Regions from separate parts of the Streptomyces sp. DF42 genome, predicted to be linked through region 2. Evidence: riboswitches for the same ligand, from Rfam matches in the RefSeq annotation. Region 2 holds a riboswitch; the other holds the start of a gene.
What was found. A riboswitch is a leader RNA that binds a small molecule or an ion and turns the genes downstream of it on or off. The one in region 2 is predicted to bind cobalamin.
Positions count from the first base shown of each region.

Region 1: another riboswitch for cobalamin. It lies ahead of ACYUED_RS42545 (CbtB domain-containing protein); the one in region 2 lies ahead of ACYUED_RS10150 (cobalamin biosynthesis protein).

Region 1 covers NZ_CM177859.1:9,268,906-9,272,604, forward strand. The annotation lists gene ACYUED_RS42540 (methylmalonyl-CoA mutase family protein) at 1-1,202, opposite strand, end outside; cobalamin riboswitch at 1,340-1,501, shown strand; gene ACYUED_RS42545 (CbtB domain-containing protein) at 1,537-1,758, shown strand; gene ACYUED_RS42550 (histidine phosphatase family protein) at 1,884-2,474, opposite strand; gene ACYUED_RS42555 (glutaredoxin domain-containing protein) at 2,557-2,994, opposite strand; gene ACYUED_RS42560 (class I SAM-dependent methyltransferase) at 3,096-3,699, opposite strand, start outside.
Region 2 covers NZ_CM177859.1:2,222,365-2,226,063, reverse strand. The annotation lists gene ACYUED_RS10155 (cobyric acid synthase) at 1-844, opposite strand, end outside; gene ACYUED_RS10150 (cobalamin biosynthesis protein) at 841-1,782, opposite strand; cobalamin riboswitch at 2,089-2,228, opposite strand; gene ACYUED_RS10145 (hypothetical protein) at 2,356-2,583, opposite strand; gene ACYUED_RS10140 (inorganic phosphate transporter) at 2,618-3,699, opposite strand, start outside.

The DNA.
Region 1 (3,699 bases), 7.0 Mb from region 2:
AAGAACTCCCAGCCCGCGTGGGCGAGTTCGTCGGTGAGCCGCTCCACGTACCAGGAGCCGCCCGCCGGGTCGATCACCCGGGACAGATGCGATTCCTCGACCAGGATCGTCGAGGTGTTGCGGGCGATGCGGCGCGCGAAGGCGTCCGGCAGACCGAGCGCGTGGTCGAAGGGCAGCACGGTGACGGCGTCGGCGCCGCCGACTCCGGCGGCCAGCGTGGCGATCGTCGCGCGCAGCATGTTCACCCACGGGTCGCGGCGCGTCATCATCACCGGCGAGGTCACCACGTGCTGCAGCTGCGCGCCGGCGCCCGGCGCCCCGCACACCTCGGCCACCCGCGCCCACAGCCGGCGCGCCGCCCGCAGCTTGGCGATGGTCAGGAACTGGTCGGCCGTCGCCGCGTAGCGGAACTCCAGCTGCGCGCAGGCCTGTTCGACGCTCAGTCCCGCCTCGGTCAGCTCACGCAGATAGGCGACACCACTCGCCAACGAGGAGCCCAGCTCCTGCGCCGCTGAACCGCCCGCCTCGTGGTACGGCAGCGCGTCCACGGTCAGGGCCCGCAGCCCCGGGTACTCCCCGGCACAGCGCAGGGCGAGGGAGGCCACCGGCGCGAAGTCCGACGCGCTGCCCGTGCGAGCCTCGTGCCCCAGCGGATCGGCGCCCAGACTGCCGCGCACCGCCTCCTTGGCGACGCCCCGCTCCTCGTAGATCCGCAGCAACTCCCGTGCGGCGGGCTCGACTTCGCTGCCCGCGTCGAGAACGGCGGGCGCCAGGTCGAGGTACACCCCGTCCAGGACCCGGCCGAGCGACGACACCGGGATGCCGCCTTCGCCCTCGCCCAGGACCAGCCAGAGCGAGGTGACGCCGTTCTCCAGGTCCGTGAGTGCCGCGCCGTTGTCGGCGACCGTGTGCCGCTGGCGTACGTCCCAGCCGCCGGCGGTGTTCCCCTCGGCGCGGCTCGCGCGCAGGAACGGCGCGAAGCCGGGGAAGCCGGGGTCGGGCGCGGCATCGAGCGCGGTGTAGAGGGGGCGGGTGCGCAGCCCGTCCTCCAGCGCGGTGGACAGGGCGTCTTCCGCCGCCGCGCCGGAGACTTCCTTGCCCGACTTGCGCAGGACGCCGGCCACCAGGCCGTGCCACTGTTCAAGGTTCGCGTCAGGGAACTCGGCGGCCAGCGTGAGCCCGTCGTCAGGCAGGACCGTCATGCTCGGATGCTAGGACAGATCGACAAAGGAGCAGCAGAGGGCACGGCTGTGACCTTGCCCTCCATCACCTTGTGACCCCGGTCTCCCACCCCCCTCCGGCGGGGTTCCGACGACCATCCCCAGGTCATGCGCCCTTGGCCATGTTCCCGTCAGACGGTACGGTCAAGGGGTTGTTGACGACGACAGAGCGGAAGCCGGTGAGAGTCCGGCACGGTCGCGCCACTGTGAACGAGACGACCCCCCTTGTGTGGGCGGAACGGCTCGCGAGTCAGACCCGCAGCTGTCGTCATGTGCACCACTGAGATGGGACGCGTACTCCCGAGGAGGTTCTGCCATGGCGCAGACCGTCGCCCAGCCAACACCCGCCACCCCTGTCGTACCCGCCAAGCTGCCGCTGACGGCGATAGCCCCCTGGGCGGTCTTCTTCGGCGTCCTGATGCTGGTCCTGCTCTATTTCGTCGGCGCCGAGCAGGGCGCCACCTCCGTCGTCTCCGGCGAAGGCGTGCACGAGTGGGTGCACGACGCGCGTCACCTCCTCGGCTTCCCCTGCCACTGACGAGGACACCGCACAATGTGGGCAGGCAACTCCCGTACCCCACTGAGTGATTGAACGACCCACCGCCGTGAGGGCCCCCGGACCACCGGGGGCCCTCACGCGTTTTCCCGGCACCCCTGTCCGCGTCAGTGTCCGCCCTCGGGCTCCCGTGCTACGAGCGTCTGCCCGAGTCGCAGGTTCCAGCGCCCGGAGCGTCCGCTGATCTCGGTCGCCGTCAGGGGAGGCACGTCGAGCCGCCAGAACGTGGCCTCATGCACCGCGAGGACCCCGACCACCGCGGCCCGCACGATTTCCGGCTCCACCACGGCGAGCGTCCGGCCGTCGGTCTGCGCGGTCGCCTTCAGCCACCGGCCCACGCGTTCGCAGAGGCCCTGCACGGTCTCCCCGCCGTGCGGCGCCGCGGCAGGGTCCGCCAGCCAGTGGGCCACCTGGTCAGGTTCTTCGGCACTGACCTCGCCGAGCGTCCGGCCCCGCCAGCGGCCCACGTCCATGCCGCCCAGCTCGGGCGCCTCCACGGCGGCGAGACCGAGGGCCGAGGCAGTCTCCCGGCAGCGCACCGTGGGGGAGACCAGGACCCGGTCGGCCGCGGACAGCGTGCCGGAGGCCGACCGGGCGCGAGCTGCGCCACCGGCGTCAAGCGGGCTGCCGTCGTCGAACCGGCCCTCTCGCACGGATCGGTTCATGGCGGGTGAGACGAAGGTGACGCGGCTGGTCACGCCGTAACTCCTGTTCTGCCTGTTCGGCTGCTGCGGGGCGACGGACCGCGGGACGACGGGGCGCCCGTAGGGACTCCGGTGATCACGCGGAGCGGGAGAGCTGTGCGCGTACCCACTCAGGATCGGGATTGGTGTGCGGCCGGCCCGCAACGACGACGGTCGGCACGGTCTCGTTGCCGTCGTTGGCCGCCCTCACCGCTGTCGCCCCGGCCGGATCCCGCCAGATGTCGACCCAGTGCAACTGGCGGGCGCTACGGCCCAACCTCAGGCGCAGGCGGATGCAGTACGTGCAGCCCGGCCGCCAGAAGACGACCGGCCGGCCGTCGACCGCGCTGCGGCGTTGTGCCTCCATCGCACCGACCGGCTTCGGGAAGAGCAGCGGTGAGTTGATACCTGCGAACAGCACGAACACGACCAGGAGCGCCGCGGCTGCGGCCGGTGCTCCCGCGACGAGCAGAGCTGCCGCAACGAAGGAGCCGCAGAGCACGAAGAGCATCGGGAGGATCCAAGCGCGCGTCATGAGGACCAAGGCTATCGACGAGCCGACGTCCGGCGAACGCCGGCCGATCGTCCGGACGGCCACCGTGTACATCACTTGAGGCGTCGTTCACCGCACCGCGTTCACGCGTGGCCCGAATCTGCCCGGAAGAGCGTGATGTTGAACAGGCCGCGCAGCAGCCGGTCGGCGAGCGGGAGGAAAGCCCAAAATCGCAGCGGGAGCCGAGTGCGCAGCGCGTGGGGCGGCCGGGTGACGGAGGTGACCTCGATCGCTCGCAGCCCGTACCTCTCCAGCGAGCGTGGGTCGTCGCAGGCCCACGACCAGCGGGCCTCCATGTTCTTCTTCACCGCCTGCTGGTGCTGCTTCTCCAGGAGGCTCCTGGGATACGTGTCGACGGCGACGAGCGCGTCCGGGAAGCGTCGCGCGATGCGCGTCAGCACCTGGGCGGCCTCCTCCTCGGGGAGGTAGACGAGCACGCCCTCGGCGACGAAGAAGTAGGGCCCGGGACCCTCCTCGACCGTGCGCAGCCAGTCCTCGTCCAGGACCGAGGCGGCGATCATCCGGCGGCGCCCGGTGTCCGTGAAGAACCTCCGGCGCAGTTCGATCGTGTCCGGCAGGTCGAGGTCGATCCAGTGCACGGTGCCGTTGTCGACTCGCTCGAACCGGGTGTTGAGCCCCGTGCCGATTTCGACGACCGTCCCCGCCGGGTGCTCGGACAGGAAGGCC
Region 2 (3,699 bases):
CGGTGAAGTTGGACATGAGGGGGACCGCGCAGACGGCGACGCGCAGCACGTCCTCGCCGACGGGCGGCGCGACGTCCGACTCGCGCACGGTCCCCCGCAGGGCTGTGTTCGGTCTGAAAGCGGGCCGCAGCCCGTCCTCCTCGTCGATGCCGAGACCGTGCCGGAAGGGCAGGACGCCGTAGGTTTGCCGCCCGGTGAGGCCGTGCAGCATGTGGAGCCCGGGCTCCAGGAGGCTGACGTCTCCCCGGAACTTGTTGACGAGGAACCCGGCGACGAGTTCCTGGTCCTCGGGCGACAGGAGTGCGACGGTCCCGAAGAAGGAGGCGAAGACGCCGCCGCGGTCGATGTCCCCGACCACGAGCACGGGAAGCCGTGCGTTCCGGGCGATCCCCATGTTCACGATGTCGGTACGCCGCAGGTTGATCTCGGCGGGAGAACCCGCCCCCTCACAGATCACGGCGTCATACGTGCCCCGCAACTCGGCGAGGCAGTCGAGAACGGTCCCGAGCAGTTTCTGCTGCCGCCCCCCGTGGTACCCCCGCGCGCTGAGCTCGCCGACCGGCTTGCCCATCAGCACGACCTGACTGCTCTGCTCTCCACCGGGCTTGAGCAGCACGGGATTCATGAGCGCGGTGGGCTCGATCCGGCAGGCCTGCGCCTGCATGGCCTGAGCCCGCCCGATCTCGGCGCCCTCCCGGGTGACGAACGAGTTGAGCGACATGTTCTGCGCCTTGAAGGGCGCGACCTTGACGCCCTGCCGCACCAGCCAACGACAGATCCCGGCGGTGACGACGCTCTTGCCGGCGTCGGAGGTGGTACCGGCGACGAGTAGACCACCGCTCATTTCCCGAGTCCCTTCACCATGAGGCGCGCGGCGACACTGACGCCGAGCGCGAGCATTCCGACGCGCCGCGAGAGCCGTACGGCCCGCTCGATGTCGGGCACGGCGACGGCGCGGCCTTCCCGGTTCAGGACCGGCCGGTGCTCCACCCGCCCCCCGTACGACAGGGTCCCGCCGAGTCGTACCCCGAGCGCCCCGGCGAACGAGGCCTCCACGGGACCGGCGTTGGGGCTCGGATGGGCGCCGGCGTCGGCACGCCAGGCCCGTACCGCACCACGCGGGTCACCGCCGGCGACCGTCGCCAGTACGGCGGTCAGTCTGGCCCCCGGCCAGCCCGCCACGTCGTCCAGCCGCGCGGAAGCCCACCCGTAGCGCCGGTACGTGGGCGACCTGTGCCCGACCATGGCGTCCAGGGTGTTGACGGCCCGGAACCCGAGCAGCCCCGGCACCCCGCCGACGGCCCCCCACACCAGGGCGCCCACCACCGCGTCGGAGGTGTTCTCCGCGACGGACTCGACGACGGCCCGCGCGATCCCGTCGGCGTCCAGAGCCTGCGGATCCCGCCCGCACAGGTGCGGCAGCCGGGCCCTGGCGGCCTCGACGTCACCCGACTCCAGCGCGCGCCCGATGCTCCGGGCCTCACGAGCGAGTGAAGTCCCCCCGACGACGGCCCATGTGGCGGTGGCGGTCACCGCGACGGAGGCGGCGGGGGAGCGTCGTACGGCGGAGACGGCGACCGCCCCGATCCCGACGGCTCCACCGGCGCACACGAGGGCATGCAACGCGCCCCACCCGCGGTGGTCACGCCACAACACCCGTTCCACGGCACCGGCGGCCCGCCCGAACGCGGCGACCGGATGCCCACGGCGCGGATCGCCGAGCAGAAGGTCACCGAGAAGGCCGGCGGCGGCGCCGTACGCGAAGACGCGGTCGGCACGCACGGGGCTCAGCCGATCGCCGGGTCGGGTAGGGCTCGGGCCAGTGCCGCGGCAGGCAACGTCTGCCCGTCGACGAGCGGCGTCCGGTGCGTGCTCTCGGCATGTCGGCCGGAAGTCCTCGTACGGGACGTACTCGGGCTTTCGGCCGGTGCGGTGAGTGGGGGCACCTCCCACGCCCTTGAGGCGGTGGGGGAGTGTGCCGGGCGTCGCGACGGGGCGAACGTCGCCTGTCGCGGCACTGGGTCGGTGCCTCTCAAACGGCAGCCGCGCATGGCGATTTGTCCTCACTCAGGGTGTCCACGCCCTGGTTCGACGAGACCGACGGTGAGAGTTCCTGGCTTCCGGGACTACCTACCCCGGTGACAGTGGCGGGACCGCGCCGGACTTCCACCGGCTTCCTCTCGCGCCGTCGTACATGGCTCCGGCAGTCCACCACGGGCCCGGAAGGGCAGTCAACTTGCTGTTGACCTGGGACGGAGGAGTGTGCGCAGGCCCACATCCAAGAGGTCGCCGGGGTCATGCAAACGCGGGGTGCCGGGACGGATCGCCGTCCCGGCACCCAAGGGGTCCAAGGCCTCAGGCCTTGGCCACCACCAGATAGATCCCGTACGCCACCGCCGCCGCGCACGCCGCGAAGCACACGTAGGCGGCCGTGACCGCGACCGCGGCCGAGTCGCCCTGCACAGCGGCGCGTTCGCGGCGTGACAGGCCCACGATGCCGAGGGTGAACACGGCCACGAGGCCCACGGTGACCGCGAGGCTGACGCCGAAGACGGAGCCCAGAGCTGCCCAGTCGATCTTCATGCTGCTTCTCTTCCTTCGTGCCGGGTGCGCGGGCTCAGACGGCCGCGGCCGGCGGGATCGCGGGGTCGGGGGCGGTCGTGGCGGTCGTGGCCGGGGCGGGGATCGTGGCCGTCAGGCCCTCGGTCACCGTGCCCGCCGGGGGCGGGGCCACCGCGGCGATCGCCGTGGTCACCACACCGGCCGGCTCCTCGGCCTCGTTGACGTTCGTCGCGTCGACGACCTCGCGCCGGGAGAGCTTCCAGATGGCCGCGCTGGAGGCGATCAGGAAGACGGCGACGGCGGCCGTGCCCCAGGCGCCGAGATCCGTGACCGACTCGGCCAGCGCGCCCACCAGGGCCGCGGCCGGCAGCGTCAGGCACCAGGCCACGAGCATCCGGGTCGCCGTCGACCAGCGGACCACGCCGCCCTTGCGGCCGAGGCCCGCACCCATCACCGAACCGGAGACGACGTGCGTGGTGGACAGGGAGAAGCCGAGGTGCGAGGAGGCCAGGATCGCCGTGGCCGCGCTGGTCTGGGCGGCGAAGCCCTGCTGCGGCTGGAGTTCGGTCAGGCCCTTGCCCATGGTGCGGATGATCCGCCAGCCGCCGAGGTAGGTGCCGAGCGCGATGGCGAGCCCCGTGGAGAGGATGACCCAGGTGGGCGGGTCGGAGTCGGGGGCGACGGCGCCGCCGGCGACCAGGGCGAGGGTGATGATGCCCATCGTCTTCTGTGCGTCGTTGGTGCCGTGGGCCAGCGAGACCAGGCCCGCGGAGGCGATCTGCCCGGCCCGGTAGCCCTTCGCGGCGGCCTTGCCGTCGGCCTTCTTGCCCAGGGTGTACGACAGCCGGGTCGCGAGCATCGCCGCGAGGCCCGCCACGATCGGGGCGGCGAGCGCGGGGATGAGCACCTTGGTGACGAGCACGTCGCCGTGCACGGCGCCCGTGCCCGCCGAGGCGACGGTGGCGCCGATCAGGCCGCCCATCAGGGCGTGCGAGGAGCTGGAGGGGAGCCCGACCAGCCAGGTCAGCAGGTTCCAGAGGATCGCGCCGACCAGCGCAGCGAATATGACCTCGGGACGTATGCCGGTCTCGTCGACGAGACCTTTGGAGATCGTGTTGGCGACCTCCACCGAGAGAA